DNA from 2 places in the Faecalibacterium sp. An192 genome. Region 2 is predicted to be linked to the other one. Evidence: riboswitches for the same ligand, from Rfam matches in the RefSeq annotation. Region 2 holds a riboswitch; the other holds the start of a gene.
What was found. A riboswitch is a leader RNA that binds a small molecule or an ion and turns the genes downstream of it on or off. The one in region 2 is predicted to bind thiamine pyrophosphate.
Positions count from the first base shown of each region.

Region 1: linked by a shared signal. The riboswitch ahead of thiW (energy coupling factor transporter S component ThiW) and the one ahead of thiT (energy-coupled thiamine transporter ThiT) in region 2 are both predicted to bind thiamine pyrophosphate.

Region 1 is NZ_NFKB01000058.1:3,695-14,531, forward strand. It holds gene B5F27_RS13770 (iron-containing alcohol dehydrogenase family protein) at 1-523, opposite strand, end outside; gene B5F27_RS13775 (pyridoxal phosphate-dependent aminotransferase) at 546-1,724, opposite strand; gene B5F27_RS13780 (MerR family transcriptional regulator) at 1,812-2,648, shown strand; gene B5F27_RS13790 (CD3324 family protein) at 2,859-3,122, shown strand; gene B5F27_RS13795 (conjugal transfer protein) at 3,252-3,983, shown strand; TPP riboswitch at 4,121-4,226, shown strand; gene thiW (energy coupling factor transporter S component ThiW) at 4,491-5,015, shown strand; gene thiM (hydroxyethylthiazole kinase) at 5,031-5,852, shown strand; gene thiE (thiamine phosphate synthase) at 5,839-6,483, shown strand; gene thiD (bifunctional hydroxymethylpyrimidine kinase/phosphomethylpyrimidine kinase) at 6,604-7,416, shown strand; gene thiC (phosphomethylpyrimidine synthase ThiC) at 7,451-8,755, shown strand; gene B5F27_RS13825 (hypothetical protein) at 8,901-9,572, opposite strand; gene B5F27_RS13830 (hypothetical protein) at 9,577-10,032, opposite strand; gene B5F27_RS13835 (TetR/AcrR family transcriptional regulator) at 10,102-10,659, opposite strand.
Region 2 is NZ_NFKB01000006.1:14,143-24,979, forward strand. It holds gene B5F27_RS03310 (UDP-N-acetylglucosamine 1-carboxyvinyltransferase) at 1-1,178, opposite strand, end outside; gene B5F27_RS03315 (fructose-1,6-bisphosphatase) at 1,631-3,637, opposite strand; gene B5F27_RS03320 (radical SAM protein) at 3,803-4,717, shown strand; gene B5F27_RS03325 (sugar kinase) at 4,927-6,015, shown strand; gene B5F27_RS03330 (MBL fold metallo-hydrolase) at 6,099-6,878, opposite strand; TPP riboswitch at 7,041-7,142, shown strand; gene thiT (energy-coupled thiamine transporter ThiT) at 7,222-7,797, shown strand; tRNA gene B5F27_RS03340 (tRNA-Ala) at 7,968-8,043, shown strand; gene plsY (glycerol-3-phosphate 1-O-acyltransferase PlsY) at 8,267-8,944, opposite strand; gene der (ribosome biogenesis GTPase Der) at 9,090-10,433, opposite strand; gene B5F27_RS03355 (DUF512 domain-containing protein) at 10,430-10,837, opposite strand, start outside.

The DNA of each region.
Region 1 (10,837 bases), on a different contig from region 2:
TGCCCAGGGTATCCCCCATGCCGGCCCGCAGATAGCAGGCGGGCGCCGCCGCGATGACGCCGGTATGAATAAAGCAGTGGATGGCCGGACGGTCAAAGTAATCGAAGTGGTCAAAGCTGCCGTCCTCCCGGTACACCACCGACAGGGCGGTGGTGCCGGCGCAGGTGGCCGCGATGGTGGGGAACGTGAACACCGGCAGTCCGGCCCGCCAGGCGGCGCCTTTGGCGGTGTCCAGCGCCTTTCCGCCGCCCATGCCAAAGACCATTTCCGCGCCCCGTTCCTTGGCCAGAGCGGCCAGCGCTTCCATCCGGCTGACGGTGCAGTCGGTTCCAAAGACCTCCTGGGCCACGATTTCCAGACCGCTGCCCTCCAGGGCCTGCCGCAGAGCAGGGGCCGCCGCCTCCATGGCCTTGGGTCCGCCGATCAGCAGGGCGCGGCAGCCGTACAGCTTGCACACCTGGGGCACGGCGTCGTAGGCGTCGGGGCCGATGGTATAATTTGCAAAATAGGTTGTTGCAGACATAGGTCCTCCCCTTCCCTGCCGTTTACTTGAGCAGCTCCGCCATCCGGCTCAGGCGGCGGATGGCCTCGTCGATGGTCTCCTCCGAGCGGGCAAAGTGCAGGCGGATCAGGTTGTTGACCGGCTCACGGAAGAAACTGGAACCCGGCACCGCCGCCACGCCGATCTCCCGGATCATCCACTCGCAGAATTCCAGGTCACTGTATCCGGCGAACTGGGGCAGATTCAAAAAGTCCTGAATGTCCACCATCACGAAATAGGTTCCCTCGGGGATATTGTGCTTGAGGCCGATTTTGTCCAGCCCGTCCAGGAAGCGGCTGCGCTTGCGGGTGTAGAGGTCCAGCAGGCCATCGTAATAGGACTGGGGAAAGTTCAGGCCCACCACGGCTGCCTCCTGCAGGGGTGCAGGAGCCCCCACCGTCAGGAAGTCATGGACCTTCTTGGCGCCCTCCACCACTTCTTCGGGTCCGATCAGGTAGCCCAGGCGCCAGCCGGTGATGGAATAGGTCTTGGACAGAGAATTGCAGGTGATGGTGTGCTCATACATCCCCGGCAGCGATGCCATGCAGACATGGTGGTTGGGGGCGTAGACCATGTGCTCATACACCTCGTCGGTGATGACAAAGGCGTCGTACTGCAGAGCCAGCTGGCCAATGCCCATCAGCTCCTCCCGGGTGAACACCTTGCCGCAGGGGTTGGAGGGGTTGCAGACGATGATGCCCTTGGCACCCTGGCGGAAGCCGTCCTCGATCAGGGACAAGTCAAAGTTGTACTCCGGCGGCACCAGAGGCACATAAATGGGCTCTGCGCCCGACAGGATGGCGTCGGCGCCGTAGTTCTCGTAGAAGGGCGAAAAGACGATGATCTTGTCGCCGGGGTTGCAGATGGTCATGACGGCGCACATCATGGACTCGGTGCCGCCGCAGGTCACCACGATTTCCTTGTCCGGGTCGATGGTCCGGCCAATGGCACGGCCCTGCTTTTTGGCCAGGGCCTCGCGGAAATTCTCGGCGCCATAGGTCACCGAATACTGATGGGGGCCCTCATAGGCCACCTTGGCCAGAGTGTCCAGAATTTCCTTCGGGGGATCAAAATCCGGAAATCCCTGGGAAAGGTTGATGGCTCCATATTCATCGCTGATTCGGGTCATACGGCGGATGACGGAATCCGTAAAAGTCCCGACGCGGTCACTCAGTTTAGGCATAGTGGTCTTCCTCCTTGATCTTTCGACACGATGTCATTATAATAGGGTGTAACGTAACGTTACAGTCAAGAGGAAAGTTGTATATTTATGCAGAAAAATCCAAATCCATGTATAAATACAGGCGAGTTCGCCCGTTTATGCAATACCAACAAGCGGACCCTGCTCTATTACGACGAAATCGGGCTGTTTCGGCCCGCGTTCACCGACGAAAACGGCTACCGCTACTACAGCGAAAACCAGTGCGACCTGTTTTTCACCATCCGGTGTTTGCAGGAAATCGGGATGCCTCTCAAGGAGATCCGCAGCTACATCGACCACCGCAGCCCCGAGGCCCTGCAGCAGCTGCTGGGCCAGCAGAAACTGAAGGTCCAGCAGGAGCTGGAAAAGCTCCGCCGGATTGAGCAGGTCATCGACAACAAGCTGGGGCTGGTGGACCTGAGCCGTCAGCCCCAGGTCACCGCCCACATCGGCAGTGTGGGGCTGGAACAGCTGCCCGCCGAGTATCTGGTCGTCAGCCCGCCCATCAACACCGACGACCACGACCAGGTTTTTGCCGCCCTGTGCAGCCACATCGGCTACTGCAGCCGCCACCGGCTGAACGCCGGCCATCCCTACGGGGCCATGGTTTCCACCGAGTTCCTGGCCCGGGAGCAGTGGGGGTGCTACTCCCACTTTTTCACCAAGGTAGTGGACGAGCCCAAAGGGCATCCCTGTCACCAGAAGCCGGCGGGCGAATATGCCGTGACCTATCTGGCCGGGGATTACTACAACGCCGCCCCGGCGTTCCGGCTGCTGCAGGAATATCTGGCCCAAAATCACCTTCGCCCCGGGGCCTTCTGCTACAAGGAAGCGGTGCTGGATGAGGTGTCCATGGCGGACCCTTCCGGCTATCTGACCCGGATTTCGGTGCAGGTGTTCCGGTAAGACTTTTCACGTTTTCCCGCGGGGCATTCCTTGAAGTCTGCCCCGCTTCACCCGGTCATTCAGGAAAGAAGGGATGGTATGACCAAACTCAACCAAGACGGGCTCCATGCAAAGCCAGTGTGCTGCGACCTTTGCATGGAGTAACGGCTGTCGCAGTGAACTTTTGCTGGCTTTGCTGCCTGATGCATCTGCAAGGAGGAAAGCCCGCATATGAAATACGTCAACGCCAAAAACCTCCTTCCCGAATCCCTTGTCCGGGAGCTGCAGCGGTACATTCAGGGCGGCTATCTGTACATTCCCGCCGATGCCGCCCAGCCCAAGCGCTGGGGTGAGGTGTCCGGCTACCGCCAGGAGCTGGAACGCCGTAACCGGCAGATCCGCCGGGCCTATCGGGAAGGCACATCCATGGAGCAGCTGGCAGACCGCTACAGTCTGTCGCTCTCCGCCATCCGCAAAATCATCTATCACAAATAATCTTCCGGGGGCCGCTGCGCAGCGGCCCCTTTTCGTGTGCACAAAACGGTTCTGCATCATCCGGTGGATGAAAATTCCCCGCTCTTTGCGGTATCCTGAGACCATCCAAACAACCGGAGGACACCATCTATGTGCACACGTTTTCTTCACCGCGGGGATGACATCATCACCGGCTTCAACTTCGAAATTGATCTGGCCGTCTGGGACCACCAGGTGGTCCTGGAAAATGACCGCTTTTTCATCGGCATTCTTCGCCCCGACGGAGTCCGCCACTCCTACCACGGCGTTCACCGGAACGGCAATGCGGGCACCCTTCTATACGTCCACGGCAACCCTGCCGGGGCCTACCGGGAAGGGCCCGACTGTCTGACCATCGCCGACCTGACCGAGCGGTTCATCCGGGCGGAAATCACCTTTGACCAAGCTCTGGCCCTGGTCCAGACCCACCGGATTGTCTACGCTCCCGACGCCACCATGCAGGCCATGCTGTCCGACCGCCAGGGGCGGGTATTGATTGTTGAGCCGGGCATCGGCTGGCGGGCAGAATACGCCCCCTATTCCCTGATGGCCAACGCTTCCCTGCTGGATCCGGCAAGCACCGCTCCCTTCGCGTTGCCGGGGGACGACCGCTATCAGCGGGCCGAACAGCTGCTGAAGGGCAGCAGCGCCGGCTTTTCGGTTCGGGACGGCCTGGCCCTGCTGGAGGAGGTCCATCAGGAGGGCATCTGGGCCACACGGGTTTCCTTTGTCTATTCGGTCCGGGAACAGGCAGTCTATTACACCGAAAACAACCGCTTCGATCGGATACAGGTTTACCGGTTCCCGGACGGACCGGGCCTCCCCTCTTCCCGCACCGTTTGACATTGTATTGACAAGGGGCGCGATTCGCGCTATACTGTAACCCGACAAGGGCCGCGCCCATCTTTGGCGCAAAAAGCATCCTGCCTGCGTTTATTTTTATCAAGCCGCAGACAAAAAAGCGCGTTTCCCTGTCCAAAAACCACATACTGGGGAGCTTGTAAACAGGCTGAGAGGAAGGTGTGACCTTCGACCCGTAAACCTGATTTGGATAATGCCAACGTAGGGAAAACAACGCTTTCTTTTTCGGAGATGCCAAGTCAGGCGTCTCCGATTTTTTTATTTTCTTCCGGGAGGAGGCTGAGAGAGACGGAATCCGCGGCCCGGCCGCGGCGGACCAAGGGGAGCGCCTTGGGTCTTGTAGTACAGCGATGGGAAGCCGTGTTCCGGCGTGAGAGGAAGCCAGCAAGCTTCGACCGACCTTTTATGGGCAAAGTTTACCCATTTCACCCATGGGAAACGTCGCTGGAACCGCCGTTTCTCACATTGCATCTCAGAGGAGGATCTATTATGAAAAAGACCAACGTTCACAAGCTCACTGTCGCCAGCATCCTGTGCGCCGTCGCCGTGGTGGGCAGCCTGTTTTCTTTCCCGGTATTCGGCAGCAAATGCGCCCCCGTCCAGCACATGGTGAACATTCTCTGCGCCGTGCTCCTGGGGCCCCAGTATGGCATTGCGGTGGCCTTTGTCGCCAGCCTTCTGCGGAATCTGCTGGGCCTGGGCAGCCTGATGGCCTTCCCCGGCAGCATGATCGGCGCGCTGCTGTGCGGCCTGGTCTACTGGAAAACCAAGGCCCTGCTGCCCACCCTGCTGGCTGAAGTGTTCGGCACCGCCGTTCTGGGCGGCCTGTGCGCCTATCCGGTGGCCATCCTGCTGATGGGCCAGAGCGCCGGCAGCATCGCCTTCTATGCCTACATCATCCCCTTCCTGGTGTCCACCGCCGGCGGCGCCATCCTCTCGGGCATCATCCTCTATGCGCTGCGGGATACCGGCGTCTGGGCGCAGGTACAGGCCACCCTGCGGGGCAAAGCATAACAGGAGGAAACCTTCATGTTTCAGGAAATCGCAGCCAATGTGCGGGCCAAAACGCCCCTGATCCACAACATCACCAACTACGTCACCGTCAACGACTGCGCCAACATTCTGCTGGCCTGCGGCGGCAGCCCCATCATGGCCGATGATATCGGCGAAGCAGAGGAAATCACGGCCCTGTGCAGCGGGTTAAACCTCAACATCGGCACCCTCAACCAGCGCACCATTCCCGCCATGCTGGCCGCCGGGCGGCGGGCCAAGGAGCTGGGCCATCCGGTGGTACTGGACCCGGTGGGAGCCGGCGCGTCCGCTCTGCGGACCTCCACCGCCCTCCGGCTGCTGGAGGAGGTCAGGCCCACGGTGGTCCGGGGCAATATCTCCGAGATCAAAACCCTGGCTCTGGGCAGCGGCAGCACCAAAGGGGTGGACGCCGATCTGGCCGACCGGGTTACCCCGGAGAATCTGGACCAGATGGCCGCCTTTGCCCGGGAATTTTCGGCCCGGTGTGGCGCCGTTCTGGCCATCACCGGGGCCATCGACCTGGTGGCCGACCCCGACCGTGTTTTCTGCATCTACAACGGACACCCCGACATGAGCCGGGTCACCGGCACCGGCTGTCAGCTGTCCGCCGTGACAGCGGCCTATCTGGCCGCCAACCCCGACGATCCCCTGACAGCCGCAGCGGCGGCTGTCTGCGCCATGGGCCTGTGCGGCGAAATCGCCCACGCCCGTCTGTCCCCGCTGGACGGCAACGCCAGCTATCGAACCTACATCATCGACGCCATGTACAACCTGACGCCGGAAGCACTGGAACAAGGAGCACGCTATGAAATGCGATAAACACACCATGCTGGTCTACGCGGTGACCGACCGGGCCTGGGTCGGACAAATGACCCTGGCCCAACAGGTGGAGGCCGCCCTCCAAAACGGCGCCACCTGCATCCAGCTGCGGGAAAAGGACCTGGACGAGGCCGCCTTTCTGCAGGAGGCCCGGGAGATGGCCGACCTGTGCCACCGCTATCACGTCCCCTTCATCGTCAACGACAACGTGGATATTGCCATCGCCTGCCACGCCGACGGCGTCCACGTGGGCCAGGATGACATGGCCGCCTCGGACGTCCGCAAGCGGGTGGGTGACGACATGATGATCGGTGTGTCGGCCCACACGGTGGAGGAAGCGCTGGAAGCCGTCCGCAACGGAGCCGACTACCTGGGCCTGGGGGCGGTTTTCTCCACCTCCACCAAGACCGACGCCGGGGCCATGTCCTTTGACACCCTCAAGGCCATTTGCGACGCGGTGGATGTGCCCACCGTGGCCATCGGCGGCATCTCCCCTGCCAACATCCTGCAGCTGAGCGGCAGCGGGGTGGACGGCGTCGCGGTGGTCTCGGCCATCTTCGGCGCACCTGACCCCGGTCAGGCCACCGCCCGTCTGGTGGAGTTGTCCCGCCGGATGGTGACCGGGCAATAAGGCCCGACCCATTTGGACGAATCGCTCCCGGCCCCGCCGGGGGATTCACAGCGGCACATTGGGGGCACCACCTTTTGCCGCTTTAGAAAACAATGCTGAACCCGAAAGGAGAACCACATCATGAAACTCAAGACAGCATTGACCATTGCAGGCAGCGACTGCAGCGGAGGCGCCGGCATTCAGGCTGATCTCAAAACCATGACCATGAACGGAGTCTATGGGATGAGCGCCATCACCGCCCTGACCGCCCAGAACACCACCGGTGTGACGGGGATCTCGGAGGTGACGCCGGCGTTTTTGCAGCAGCAGATCGACATGGTCTTTGACGACATCCGGCCGGACGCCGTCAAGATCGGGATGGTATCCTCTGCGGCCCTGATCCAGGTGATCGCCCAGCGGCTGAGCCATTACCAGGCCCAGAACCTGGTGGTGGACCCGGTGATGGTGGCCACCAGCGGTTCGGCCCTGATGGAAAACGATGCCGTCGCCACCCTCAAGAAGCTTCTGCTGCCCATGGCCACCGTCATCACCCCCAACATCCCCGAGGCGGAGGCCCTGTCGGGCCTGTCCATCCGGGATGAGGCCGGGATGGAGCAGGCCGGCAAAGCCCTGCATGAGGCCTTTGGCTGCGCCGTCCTGGTGAAGGGCGGCCACAGCATCAACGACGCCAACGACCTGCTGTACAGCGGCAGCGGGGCGGTCTGGTTCCAGGGCAAGCGCATCGCCAACCCCAACACCCACGGCACCGGCTGCACCCTCTCCTCTGCCATCGCCTCCAACCTGGCCAAGGGCTATTCCCTGGAGGATTCCATCCGCCGGGCCAAGGATTACCTGTCCGGCGCGCTGGCCGCCATGCTGGATCTGGGCAAGGGCAGCGGCCCGCTGCACCACGGATTTGACCTGCGGGGAACGTTTGCAGAAAGCATGGAATAAGAACACTCTGAATGTCTGAAAGGAAGGCAACCCAATGAGAAATTACACCACCCAGATGGACGCCGCCCGGCGCGGCATCATCACCCCTGAAATGAAAGCCGTCGCCTCCAAGGAATACCGCACCGAGGAGGAAATCCGGGATCTGGTCGCCAAGGGCCAGGTGGTCATCTGCGCTAACAAGCTTCACACCTGCATCGACCCCAACGGCGTGGGCTCGATGCTGCGCACCAAGATCAACGTCAACCTGGGCGTCTCCCGGGACTGCAAGGACTACGACGTGGAAATGCAGAAAGTGATGACCGCCGTTCACATGGGCGCGGAGGCCATCATGGACCTGTCCTCCCACGGCAACACCCAGCCCTTCCGCCGGAAGCTCACCAGCGAGTGCCCCGCCATGATCGGCACCGTTCCGGTGTACGACAGCGTCATCCACTACCAGCGCGATCTGGCCACCCTGACCGCCAAGGACTTCATCGACGTGGTCCGGCTCCATGCACAGGACGGCGTGGACTTTGTCACCCTCCACTGCGGCATCACCCGCAAGACCATCGAGCAGATCAAGAAGCACAAGCGGAAGATGAACATTGTCTCCCGGGGCGGGTCCCTGGTCTTTGCCTGGATGAGCATGACCGGCCAGGAGAACCCCTTCTACGAGTACTTCGACGAGATCCTGGACATCTGCCGGGAGTACGACGTCACCATCTCTCTGGGCGATGCCTGCCGTCCCGGCTGTCTGGCCGACGGCAGCGACGTGTGCCAGATTGAGGAGCTGGTTCGGCTGGGCGAGCTGACCAAGCGCGCCTGGGCCAAGGACGTCCAGGTGATGGTGGAGGGCCCCGGCCACATGCCCATGGACCAGATCGAGGCCAACATGAAGATGCAGCAGACCCTCTGCATGGGCGCTCCCTTCTACGTTCTGGGCCCCATCGTCACCGACATCGCCCCCGGCTACGACCACATCACCGCGGCCATCGGCGGCGCCATTGCCGCATCCGCCGGGGCGGCTTTCCTGTGCTATGTCACCCCCGCCGAGCACCTGGCCCTCCCCAACGTGGAGGACGTCAAGCAGGGCATCATCGCCTCCCGCATTGCGGCCCACGCCGCCGACATCGCCAAGAAGGTCCCCCATGCCCGGGACCTGGACGACGCCATGGCCGACGCACGCCGGACCTTTGACTGGGAGAAGCAGTGGGAGTGCTCCATCGACCCGGAGACTGCCAAGCAGATCCGTGCCGACCGCGCCCCCGAGCAGGAGGACAGCTGCTCTATGTGCGGCAAATTCTGCGCGGTGCGCAGCATGAACAAGGCCCTGAACGGCGAATACATCGACATTCTCTGAGCCCTTCCCTCCGACAAAGCAAAAGGACGCATCTTTGGCCCACCGGGCGTGAAAGATGCGTCTTTTTCATTTTTAATCGACAGTATGATGTGTTTTTCTGCAAAGTATAATATCTTTACAGCTTATTTTGACCCCATTTGGCGCTTCAGGCTGCCGAATTCTCCCGCCGCATGGCGAAATAGCCGATGAAAATGGTCCAGACATAGGCGCAGGTCTTGGGGATCATCAGCATGCCCACCAGAGGCACCGTATCGGCCCACAGAACCACCGGGATATAGAACCCGAAGCTCAGAACGATGGTCAGCCACACCCAGCGGAAGGCCCGGTCCTGATGGCTCTTGGCGCTCTGATAGAACAGAACAATCACCAGCAGGCCCAGCAGCGCAAAGGGGATGTTGCGGTAGATCCCCCAGGACAGAGGAGCGTTGGCGCTCAGCCACTGGTTCTGGGGCATCAGACAGAGCAGCACCCGCACCCCGGCCAGCAGGTACACAGCGGCCGTCAGTTCCCTGCGGCCGGTGACCTGGTAGCGCTTGCGCCAGACGTAGTAGAGCAAGACGTAAAACACCGTCATGGTCACCGAGGTGATGGCTTTGCCCAGGCCCAGGGGGACGGTGTAATTCTCCAGGCCGGTGGTGCAGAGGGCCACCGCCCGGGGCACCAGATGGAAGGAGTCCCCTGCCCCCAGCACCACGGCCATCCAGCCGAACAGCCGGAACTGGGCATTGCCCTTGCAGCCCCGTATCATCAAAATACCTACCGTGATGACAGTGGTCAGATAGACCACGTCAAAAAGCGTTTCCATGATTGCCTGCATAAACTCATTCTCCTTTTGTTGTTGCAGATCTATTTTGCACCGCGGCCCGGTCCAATATAGCCCGGCCGTAGTTGCGTCCAAACAAGAGCCCGGCCAGGAGCAGCGACGCCCCCAGCCCCGAATAGAACACCGCGATGAACCGCTCGGGCGCCAGACCCGACACCCGAATTCCGATGCCGCCGCCCATCATGAACGCCATAATGGCGAAGGCCTTGGCGTCAAAAAACTTAAGGAAAAACTGCCTCTCCTCCCCATATCCCTGGATGCGTCTGGTGTGTTTGCCCACCAGGCGGCCAAAGACAACCACTTGGAACACTGCGAACACCGCCGCCGACAGCAGCACATTCAAGCCGGTGGCATATCCTTTGTAAGACTGCAGACCAATCCGCAGAATATTTACCCCTGCGGCGCTCCACACCAGGCAGGCCAGCAGCAGGAGGGTTTCCCGCTTAACTTTCATACCATCCTTCCCTTCAAATGAACATTGTTCAGTTTGAGCCGTAAAAAATTCCCACCCGGGGCGGGAATTTCAATAGAGGGTTCTGCGGACAATCTCCAGCACCGCGGAGGGGTCGTAGTCCCGCCGCAGCAGGGCCGACAGCATCAGCGAAAAGAGGACATCCGCAAAAATCTCGGGGGTAAAATGGTCGTTGAAGGCATCGGGGCGAATGTGGGGATCTCTCCGAAGCACAAAGCACAAACCATCCAGAATGTGCTGCCAGGTCTGCTGCATTCTCCGCTTTCCGTCCGGCTTCTCCTCCTGCATAAAACCCAGCGAGTGGAGGGTGAAAAAGCCGGGGTACTCCCGATATCCATAGGCCATCCGCTCATACATCCAGGTAATACAGGCCTGGGTGTCCTGAAAAACGGCGTCATCCTCCGGCTGATGGAAAATCTCGCACCAGATGCTCTCCACGGCAGACCCCACCAGCTCGGACTTGGAGCTGAAATAGTTGTAGATCGACCCCACCGACACGCCGCAGGCGGCGGCCACCGAGCGCACATTCAGCGCCGCAATCCCCTGCTGCCGGATCAGTTCCCGGCTGGTGCGGAGGATTTCTTCTTTGGATGTGACCACTGTGTTCATCTCATCACCTCAATCTGAACATCGTTCAGTATACAGACCCAACGGCCATTTGTCAAGGGGAAATTTCTTTCCAGAGTGATTTTTCAGCGGTCCTTGTACATCCGGACCACCAAAAATCCCGCCGCCAGGGCGATCGCGGCGGCAATGGCATTGAAGATGATTTTCATTGCTTTGCGCT
Region 2 (10,837 bases):
ATCTCCTCGATCTCGCTGGTGCCGTCGGCCATCAGGGCCGCCACCACCATGGCCGCGCCGGCCCGCAGGTCGCTGGCGTGGAGGGGGGCGGGCATCAGCCGCTCCACCCCTTCGATCACCGCCACCTGGCCGTCCACCTGGATGTTGGCCCCCATCTTCCGCAGTTCATCCACATAGCGGAAGCGGTTGTCCCAGATGCCCTCGGTGATGGTGCTGGTGCCCTTGGCCACGCTGAGCAGCACGCCCATCAGGGGCTGCATGTCGGTGGGGAAGCCCGGATGGGGCATGGTGTTGATCTTGGTGGGCAGGATGGGCCCGGTGCGGGTGACCCGGACCGCGTCGTCAAACTCCTCCACCTCGGCCCCGCAGCGCCGCAGCTTGGCGGTGATGGGTTCCAGGTGCTTGGGGGTGACGTTGTGAATCATCACGTCGCCGCCGGTGGCCGCCGCGGCCACCATATAGCTGCCGGCCTCGATCTGGTCGGGGATGATGCTGTAGGTGCAGCCGTGCATCTGGCTGACGCCCCGCACTTTAATCACGTCGGTGCCGGCGCCGCGGACGTCCGCGCCGCACATGTTCAGGAAGTTGGCCAGGTCCACCACGTGGGGCTCCTTGGCGCAGTTTTCCAGGATGGTCTGGCCCTCGGCCATCACCGCCGACAGCATGGCGTTCATGGTGGCGCCCACGCTCACCTTATCAAAGAAGATGCGGGCACCCTGCAGCTTCTCCTTGGCCCGGACCGTGATCATGCCGTAATCCACACTGTCCTGGGCGCCCAGAGCGCTGAAGGCCTTCAGGTGCTGGTCGATGGGGCGGGGGCCCAGATTGCACCCGCCGGGCATGGCCACCTGGGCCTTGCCAAAGCGGGACAGCAGCGCCCCCAGGAAATAGTAGCTGGCCCGCATCTGCCGGGACAGGTCGTCCGGCACGTTGGTGCTGACCAGATGGGTGGTGTCGATCTCGTAGGTGTTGCGGTTGAGCATCCGCACCTGGGCGCCCAGGGCGCTGAGGATGTTCAGGCTGACGGATACGTCGCTGATGTTGGGCAGATTCTCGATCACACAGACGCCGGCCGCCAGGATGGTGGCGGGCAGGATGCCCACCGCCGCATTTTTGGCGCCCGAAATAGCGACTTCGCCCTGCAGGGGCTTGCCGCCGGTAATTACAAACTTCTCCAAAGTAATGATCTCCTTCATGGGTCCGCAGATTCAATAAACGTCCCACGCCGCACACAGTCCCTGGGGTGTATCTGAGAATTCAAACATGCTGGATTCTTCGCCCAAAAGATGCAGCTGCAAGGCGCAGGAGCGCCGCACTCCTTGGTGGAATGCAAGCGACTGCAACGCGGCAGATGTGCTTTTGGGCAGAATAAGACAGCGTGGAGGAGTTTTCAGATACGCCCTTAGCCTGGACCGGATTTTTGTACACAGCCAGGCGGATTTTCAGGGCAGCGCAAACACGCCGTTTCCCTTGCGGCTCATCCTATTATACACAACTCCAGGAAAAAAGCAAAGTTTCAGGCCAGAGGTTTGCTCTTATTTTCTGTTTTGCCCAGATTCTCCATATTCATTCGTATTTTTTCTCTCTTTTACACAGAATACACATATTTCCTCCGGGCGTCAAGAGGCAGTTACCACACCCGGTCCTGGACCTCGGCCTCCTTGATCCAGCCCAGCTGATAGGCAGCCACCAGCTGTTTGAGGTCATGTACCTTTTCCCGCAGGGTCTCGCCCTCGTCGATGTCCTCCACCAGCACCCGGTGGTTCTCCTGTTCCAGGATGTTTTCCCGGGAGACGATGTCGATGTTTTCGGTGATGGCCTTTTCGGCGCTGATGAAGGGCTGATGGGTCCGCAGGGACATATCCCGGCTGGAATAGGTCAGGGTATAGCCGGCGATGCCGGTTTTCTCGTGGTAGGCACGGCAGAACCCGCCGTCAATGACAATCAGCCGGCCGCCCCCCTTGATGGGGCTCTCGCCGTTTTTCTCCTTTACCGGCACATGGCCGTTGATGATGTGGCAGGACCCCGGCAGCCCGAATTCAGACAGAATCCGCCGGCAGGCGGCCTCGTCGTTGTACCAGGTATAATAGGGGTCCTTCACCTCGGCGTGGGTGGCGGGGTCGGCCACATAGATCCGCTCAAAGGTGGTCATGGCGCTGCGGCCGAACAGGGGCGACAGCTTGCCGCACCACAGATACCACAGGAAATCCTGGCCGCTCTGGCGGGCGGCGCTGCCCTCGGGGCTGTAGTAGCCCCGGCGGGCCCGCTCGTCGCAGTAGTCCATCAGGGCCCGGCCCGAATAGGTCCGGCCCTCGAACCGCTCGGAGGCAAAGGAACCCTTCTCGGTCATGGGCACCGCCCCGTGGTAGAGGAGGTTGCCGTTTTCGATGTGGTAGACGCTGCCCTTGGCGTACAGAAACCGGACGTGCTGCTGGAGCTTTTCGCTCTGGCGGAAAGAGGCCACCAGCCGGTCAATGACCATCTGCTCGTCCTCGTTGAGGGCGGCGGGGTTGGCGGGGTCCACGGTGGGGAAACTGGTGTCTCGCAGGGGGTAGTCCTTCCCGGCGATGTTCACCGTCCCCTTCTCCCAGTCGATCCGGCGCAGGTAGTCCCTGCCTTCCATCTGAAAATCGGGGTTGCGGTCGATGACGGCGCACTCCAGCTTGAATAGGATGATGGAGATGGCCTTGTGCATGACGGCGCAGCGGTGGAGCATTCCCTCGGTGTAGGGGCCCCGGGCGGCGTCGGTGTGGGGCATCCAGATGGACAGATCGTCCTGGCCGTAGTATTGGTCGGCCAGCCGCTGGAGATGCCGCAGGTTGATGCCGTAGATGTCCTCCAGCATCCCGTGGTTGTGGTAAGCCAGGGTGGTTTTCATGACGGTGGCGGCACAGATGGGGCTGCCGGCGGCGGCGCCCATCCACACCACGTCGTGGTTGCCCCACTGGATATCCACGCTGTGATGCCGCAGCAGCAGGTCCAGAATGATGTCGGGCCGGGGGCCCCGGTCAAACAGGTCCCCCACAATATGGAGCTTGTCCACCGCCAGCCGCTTGATCAGCTCGCACAGGCGGGTGATGAACCGGTCGGCCCGGCCGTTCTCGATGATGCTGCCCACGATCTGGCCGTAATACAAATCCTTGTCGTGGTCCTCGAAATGGGCGTGGAGCAGCTCGTCCAGCACATAGCCGCAGCCCGAGGGCAGGCAGGACCGGACATGGTTGCGGGTGTGTTTGGAGGACACCAGGCGGCAGATATCAATGAGGCGCAGCAGGGTCTCGCTGTACCAGTTTTCCAGGGCGGACTGGCTGGGCTGGCGGGCCTTGAGCTGGGGCAGCTTTTCCGCCGGGTAATAGATCAGGGTGGCCAGCTCGGCCCGGGTCTCGGCGGGAACCGATTCCCCCAGGACGGCGTCCACCTTCTCACGGATCACCCCCGAGGCCGAGTTCAGGATGTGGACAAAGGCCTCGTTTTCCCCGTGGAGGTCGCTCATGAAGTGTTCGGTGCCCTTGGGCAGCTTGAGCAGGGCCTGGGTGCTGATGATCTCGCTGGCGGCCGCCGCCTGGGACGGGTAGTCCCGGGCCAGCAGGTTCAGGTATTTCAGATTTTTGCGGATTTCGTCGGTTTCGGTCTGCATGGATCATCCCTCCTTGCGCGCCGGAGCGCGGCGCAATGCTTCTCAATCCGTTCTTTTCAAAGGATACAAGTTTTTTCAATACTCAGTATAACACGCCGGGCAGAAAAAATGGTATACTGTTTGCAGGTCAAATCCGTAAATCTTTTGGAAGGGACTTTATGCACTATGTCTACAACCTTCACCATCCCCAGCCGCTGTGACCTGTGCCCCCGGCGCTGCGGCGCAGACCGCGCCGCCGGCCGTGCCGGATACTGCGGCGCCGCCGGCACCCTGAAAGTGGCCCGGGCGGCCCTCCACTTCTGGGAGGAGCCCTGCATCAGCGGCACCCGGGGCAGCGGCACCGTGTTTTTCTCGGGCTGTGCTTTGCGGTGCTGCTACTGCCAGAACTACCCCATCAGCGCCCAGGCCTTCGGCAAGGAAATCACCGTGGAGCGGCTGGCCGGGATTTTCCTGGACCTCCAGGCCCAGGGGGCCCACAACATCAATCTGGTGACCCCCGGCCAGTGGCAGCCCTGGATTATCGCCGCCCTGGACCAGGCCCGGGCCGCCGGGCTGCACCTGCCCATCGTCTGCAACACCGGCGGCTACGAAACCGTCGAGAGTGTGGCCCGCTGGGCGGGGTACATCGATATCTGGCTGGCCGACCTGAAATACATCTCCCCTGCCCTGGCGGCCGACCTGTCCGCCGCCCCCGACTACCCCGCCGCCGCCAAAGCCGCCATCGAGGCCATGCTGGCCCAGGCGGGCCGCCCCGTCTTTGACGGCGAGGGCATCCTCCAGCGGGGGGTAATTCTGCGGCACCTGGCCATCCCCGGCCACACGGATGACAGTTTCCGGGTGCTGGACCAGATGGCCGCCTGGAACGACGCCGACCCCGGCTGTTTCCTGCCCAGCCTCATGAGCCAGTTCACTCCCTTCTATCAGGCCGCCGACCACGGCATCGGGCGGCGGATCACCACCTACGAATACCGCCGGGTGGTGAACTACGCCATGGACAAGGGCCTCACCACCGGATACATGCAGCAGAAGAGCAGCGCCCGGGAGGAATACACCCCCAGCTTCGACCTGACGGGGGTGTGATGGGGGGCGGATTTCGGCGGCGCGGCGCGGAAATCCCCGCATTTTGATCCAAATGCACAGCAGGTTTCCACAAATTTTGGCACATTGCCTCCAACGTTTTGGGAAAGCTGCTTGAAATTCTCTGCGAAAAGCAATATAATGGATACAACACTGAACGTGCGGCCTTTGGGGCCTGCACCCGCCCACCGGGAACTTGAAGGAGGAGCCCTATGGAACACTACAATCCTCTGTTGAGCAGAGATACCGACGCGCCGAAATTCATCACCTGCGGTGAGATCATGCTCCGTCTGACCCCGCCGAACTACGAAAAAATCCGCATGGCCTCCAGCTTTGAGGCCAGCTACGGCGGCAGCGAGGCCAACATCGCCCTGGCGCTGGCCAACCTGGGCGTGGACAGCACCTTTTTCAGCGTGGTGCCCAACAACAGCCTGGGCAAGAGCGCGGTGCGGATGCTGCGCTCCAACGACGTCCACTGCACCCCCATGATTCTGGCCACCCAGCAGGATGTCCCCACCCACCGTCTGGGCACCTACTACCTGGAGACCGGCTACGGCATCCGGGCGTCCAAGGTCACCTACGACCGCAAGCACAGCGCCATCACCGAGTACGATTTCTCCCGGGTGGACCTGGAGGCCCTGCTGGACGGCTACGACTGGCTGCACCTGAGCGGCATCACCCCGGCCCTGGCCCCCAACTGCCGGGCCCTGACCATGGACCTGCTGAAAACCGCCAAGAAAAAGGGCCTGACCGTCAGCTTTGACGGCAACTTCCGCAGCACCCTGTGGAGCTGGGAGGATGCCCGGGACTTCTGCACCGAGTGCCTGCCCTATGTGGACGTGCTGCTGGGCATCGAGCCCTATCACCTGTGGAAGGACGAGAACGACCATTCCAAGGGCGACTGGAAGGACGGCGTGCCCCTGCAGCCCAGCTATGAGCAGCAGGACGAGATCTTCCAGCGGTTCATTGAGCGGTATCCCAACATCAAGTGCATCGCCCGCCATGTGCGCTACGCCCACAGCGGCAGCGAGAACAGCCTGAAGGCCTTCATGTGGCTGGACGGCCATACCTTCGAGAGCAAGCTGTTCACCTTCAATATTCTGGACCGCGTGGGCGGCGGCGACGCCTTCGCCAGCGGCCTGATCTACGCCATGCTCCACAACTACAAGGCCATGGACATCATCAACTTCGCGGTGGCCAGCAGCGCCATCAAGCACACCATCCACGGCGACGCCAACATCACCGACGACGTGGGCACCATCCGCAACCTGATGAACATGAACTACGACATCAAGCGTTAACTTCCCCCCAAAACCACCGCACCCCCGGACGCCCACAGCGCCCGGGGGTGTTTTTTGTTGGGAACGGCCCGTCGGGCCGGGTTTTACACCTGGATGGTCTGGCCGGTGGAAAGATAGGCCAGATGGTCCATGTACTCCTTCATAAAGGCGTACTGCTTGCGGCCGGTGCAGTGGCAGGTGTAGAAGTCGGTGCCGTAGGCCGACAGCTGCCGGGCGTAGCCCGCCAGGGCGTCGTCCAGGGGCATGGTGTTGAAGTGGAAGCCGCCCACCAGCACATCCGGCCGGAACCAGTCCACAATATTCAGAATCCCCTTGTGGGAGCACCCGCTGATCAGCACCCGACGCCCGGCGTCCTCGATCAGGAGATAGTGCTCGTGGCGGAAGTCCTCGGGCCGGAACGCTCCGTCCTCCTCCACCGTCAGGCCGAAGCTGCCCAGGTCCTCCCGCTTGGGCAGGCCGTTGCAGGTGGCCAGGGTCAGGCCGGGGGCAATCTCTTCCCGGTCCCCCACAAAGCGGAGCCGGGGACTGGACGCCAGGGCCGTGTCCAGGCCGATGTACCGCTCCTCCCCGTGGTAGTGGGGCTCAAAGGCGTGCTGGTTCAGGTAGACCGGGGCGGTCTGGTTCAGCTCCAGAAACCGGGCCAGGCCGCCGCCGTGGTCGTAGTGTCCGTGGGACAGCACCGCCAGGTCCACCCCCGCCAGGTCGATGCCCAGGGCCTCGGCGTTGCGGGCAAAGAGATCGGTCTGCCCCATGTCAAACAAAATCCTGTGGCCCAGGGCCTCGATGTAGAGGGAGAGGCCGTGTTCCTTGTCCAGGCGCTCGTCGGAGGTGGTGTTTTCCACCAGCGCTGTGATGTTGATCATTGTTTCACCGCCTTTTCGGATTGTGCCGGGGCCCTCCGGCCGCCGGCTTTGGCTTTATTATAGCGCATTTCGCCCCAAAAGGGAACGCGCCCCCGTCCCGGGGCAAGAAAATCCCGTCCCGGGGGTTGACATTTTTCCACAGTTGTCTATACTGGACGGTGGACATGAAAACAGGGGCGCCGAAAGGCTGAGATCCGCGCAAGCGGAGTACCCTCCAACCTGATCCGGGTAATGCCGGCGTAGGTAAGTTTGCGGAACGTCCGGTTTTGTAAACACCCCATGCGCCTGCTGCAAAGCGGGCGCTTTTGTTTTTGTGTACTACTTTTTTGAGGAGCGATTTCTGATGACCAAAACCTATTCCAAGACCCGCATCCTGGTGGAATGCGCCCTGATGATTGCGGTGGGCACCGTTCTGTCCAACATCCGCATCTTCACCATGCCCAACGGCGGCAGCGTCACCCTGCTGAGCATGCTGCCCTTTGTGCTGGTGTCCTTCCGCCACGGCGTCAAGTGGGGCCTGTTCACCGGCTTTGTGAACAGCCTGCTGCAGATGCTGCTGGGCTTCTGGGCTCCCCCGGTGCCCACCTTCCTGTACTTCCTGGGCGAGGTGCTGCTGGACTATGTGCTGGCGTTCATGGCCCTGGGCCTGGCCGAGCTGTTCGCCCGTCCCTTCTCCAACCGGGCGGCGGGCATCGCCGTGGGCACCTTCATGGCCGGCTTCCTGCGGTTCATGTGCAGCTTCCTGTCCGGCGTGCTGATCTGGGGCAACCTGAACGAGGGCCTGTCCGCCTGGGTCTACAGCCTGACCTACAACGCCAGCTACATGCTGCCCGAAACCATCATCACCCTGGTGGCCGCCCTGCTGATCTACAAGGCCGCACCCCAGCTGTTCCTGGAGCAGGAAAAGGCTGCCGCCTGATTCAGCCAAGGTCTTTTGTATCTGCGTTGTTTTTCCGCCGCTTCCCGGATGCCGTCCGGGAGGCGGCATTTTTTTGCAAAAAATTGCAGAAAAACAGTTGACATTCCCCCTCTCCTCTGCTATAATAACTGACGTCGCCGGTGCACAGCACTTAAGACAGTCAAGAATATGGGGGTATAGCTCAGCTGGGAGAGCGCTTGAATGGCATTCAAGAGGTCAGCGGTTCGATCCCGCTTATCTCCACCAAGACACCTGCTTCAATCGAAGCGGGTGTTTTTTGTTTGTATTGCCTGCGGCAGTCTGGTTCCGGGCGGCGGTTCGGCCATGCCCTGGCCCGGCTGACCGCCAGTCCCTGGGGCGCCCTCTGCCGGGACGAAACCGCAGCCTTTGCCGCTTTTTGAAGGATGCCCGCAACAAAAGTCCCCGCCGTTCCCGGCGGGGGCTTTGCTGTTTCTATGTGGGTTCAGGCTCAGTTTTTGGTACCGTTGTTGTCCTTGCCTTTTTTGCCGAAGCGATACTCCTTGCCCTCGCGGATGCGCTGGAGGTTGGAGCGGTGCATGTAGATGACCATGCCGGCCATAATGGCGCCGCCCACCGTCATCACCACCACATCGTGGAGGCCGTAGCCGCTCAGCAGGCCATAGGCCAGGGTCAGGAAGGGATAGGAGGCTGCTGCTGTAATGCTGCCCAGGGAGACCATGCCGGTGGGGATCAGGCAGACCAGAAAGACCACCATCAGGAAGGGAATCAGCACCGGCTGGACCGCCAGAATGGTGCCGGCCGCCACCAGGACGCCCTTGCCGCCCTTGAAGCCGAAGTAAATGGGCTTCAGGTGGCCGATGACTGCCAGAATGGCGGCCAGGTAGATCCCCAGGAACTGGGAGAACAGCTGGCCCGACATATAGCCGAACAGCCACCGGGCAATGCACACCGCAGCCACGCCCTTCAGCACGTCGCCGGCGGCGGTCATGGCGGCGGCCTTCTTGCCGAAGGTGCGCAGCATATTGGTCATGCCGGCGGCGCCGCTGCCGTGGCGGCGGACGTCGTCGTGGTAGACAAACTTGGACACCAGGATGCCGGTGTCAATGCTGCCCAGCAGGTATGCCTCCAGGGCAACCGCCAGGACGATCAGAAAATCCATCAGCATAGGGATTCCTCCTTTGAATCAAGCAGCGGCAGGCCCTGTGTTCACACAGGCTGTATCTGCAGGACCCGCCTTCCTTCGCCGGTACCAAAAGCCCCGGCTGGCTGGCCGCATCCATGCAGGCCGGGGCCATTTCTTCCAGGGTTGATTACACGTCTTTCGCCCCGACCTGCCCGCTGCCGCGCTCGCGGACCACCAGGCGGATGGGGGTGTGTTCCAGGCTGAAGCTCTCGCGGATCTGGTTGATGAGGTACCGCTGATAGCTGAAGTGGAACAGGGGCTTGGAGTTGACAAAGGCCACAAACGTGGGCGGACGGGTGGAGGCCTGGGTCAGATAGAAGATTTTCAGGCGGCGGCCCTTGTCCGTGGGGGGCTGCACCCGGGCGGTGGCCCGGGCCAGCATCTCGTTCAGGACGCCGGTGGGCACGCGGGCGCCGTTCTGGGTGTCCACGTCCCGGATCAGCCGCATCAGCCGGTCGATGTTATAGCCGGTCTGGGCCGAAATAAAGATGATGGGCGCATAGCTCATGAAGCTGAAGCACTCGGCATACCCCCGGCGCTGCAGTTCCATGGTGTTGGTCTCTTTGCCCTCCACGGCGTCCCACTTGTTGACCACGATGATGCAGGCCTTGCCCTGTTCGTGGGCATAGCCCGCAATCTTGCTGTCCTGCTCGGTGAAGCCCACGGTGGCGTCCACCAGGATCAGGGCCACGCGGCTGCGTTCCACCGCCGCCAGGGCCCGCACCACCATATACCGCTCCAGGCCTTCCTCGATGTTGGAGCGGCGGCGCAGGCCGGCGGTGTCGGTAAAGATGAACTTGCCATAGGCGTTGTCCACCGGGGTGTCGATGGCGTCCCGGGTGGTGCCGGCCTCGTCGGCCACGATCATCCGGTTTTCGCCCAGGATGCGGTTGGTCAGGCTGGACTTGCCCACGTTGGGCCGGCCGATGATGGCCACCGGAATCCGGTCCTCCTCCACCACCGTCTCGGAAAAGTCCAGATGGGCGCAGACGGCGTCCAGCAGGTCGCCGGTGCCATGGCCGTGGACCGCCGACACCGGCATCACCTCATCGAATCCCAGGTTGTAGAACTCGTACATTTCGGCCGGCGGCTCGCCGACGCTGTCGCACTTGTTCACCGCCAGGATGATGGGCTTATGGCTGCGGCGCAGCATGTGGGCCACCTCCTCGTCGGAGGAGGTCAGGCCCGAGCGGACGTCCACCACCATGATGATGCAGTCGGCGGTGTCGATGGCGATCTGGGCCTGCTGGCGCATGTGGGCCAGAATGCCCTCGGTGGCCTTGGGCTCGATGCCGCCGGTATCCACCAGCAGCAGGTCATGGCCCTGCCACTCGCAGGGCGCAAAAATGCGGTCCCGGGTGATGCCGGGGGTATCCTCCACAATGGCGAGGCGCTGGCCGCACAGTTTATTGAACAGGGTGGATTTGCCCACGTTGGGCCGGCCCACCACTGCGACAATGGGTTTACTCATTGGCTCATTTCCTCCTTCTTCGGCTTTCTGCGGCGGGAAATATGCAGCCCGCTGCGCAGCAGGGCGCGGGCCTCCTTGCCGCCGTCGGCCGGCAGGATCTCCACTTTGACCCCCAGGCGCCGGGCCAGTTCCTCCACCGTGATGCTGTCCAGGAACATATCCCGCTCACTGCGCAGCATCACTTCGGGCACGCCCAGCACACCGCTGGTCAGCTTGCCCGCGCACTGGTCGATGATGTCGGTGGCGGTGACCAGGCCCGCCACTCCCACGTTGCCGCCGAAAAAGCGGTTCTGGATGGGGTGGACGGTCACCGAAATCATGGGGTACTGCCGGTGCAGTTCCTCCATCATGGCGGTGATGAGGGGGGCGGCCATGGTGCCGGTGACCACGTCCATCTTTTTCTC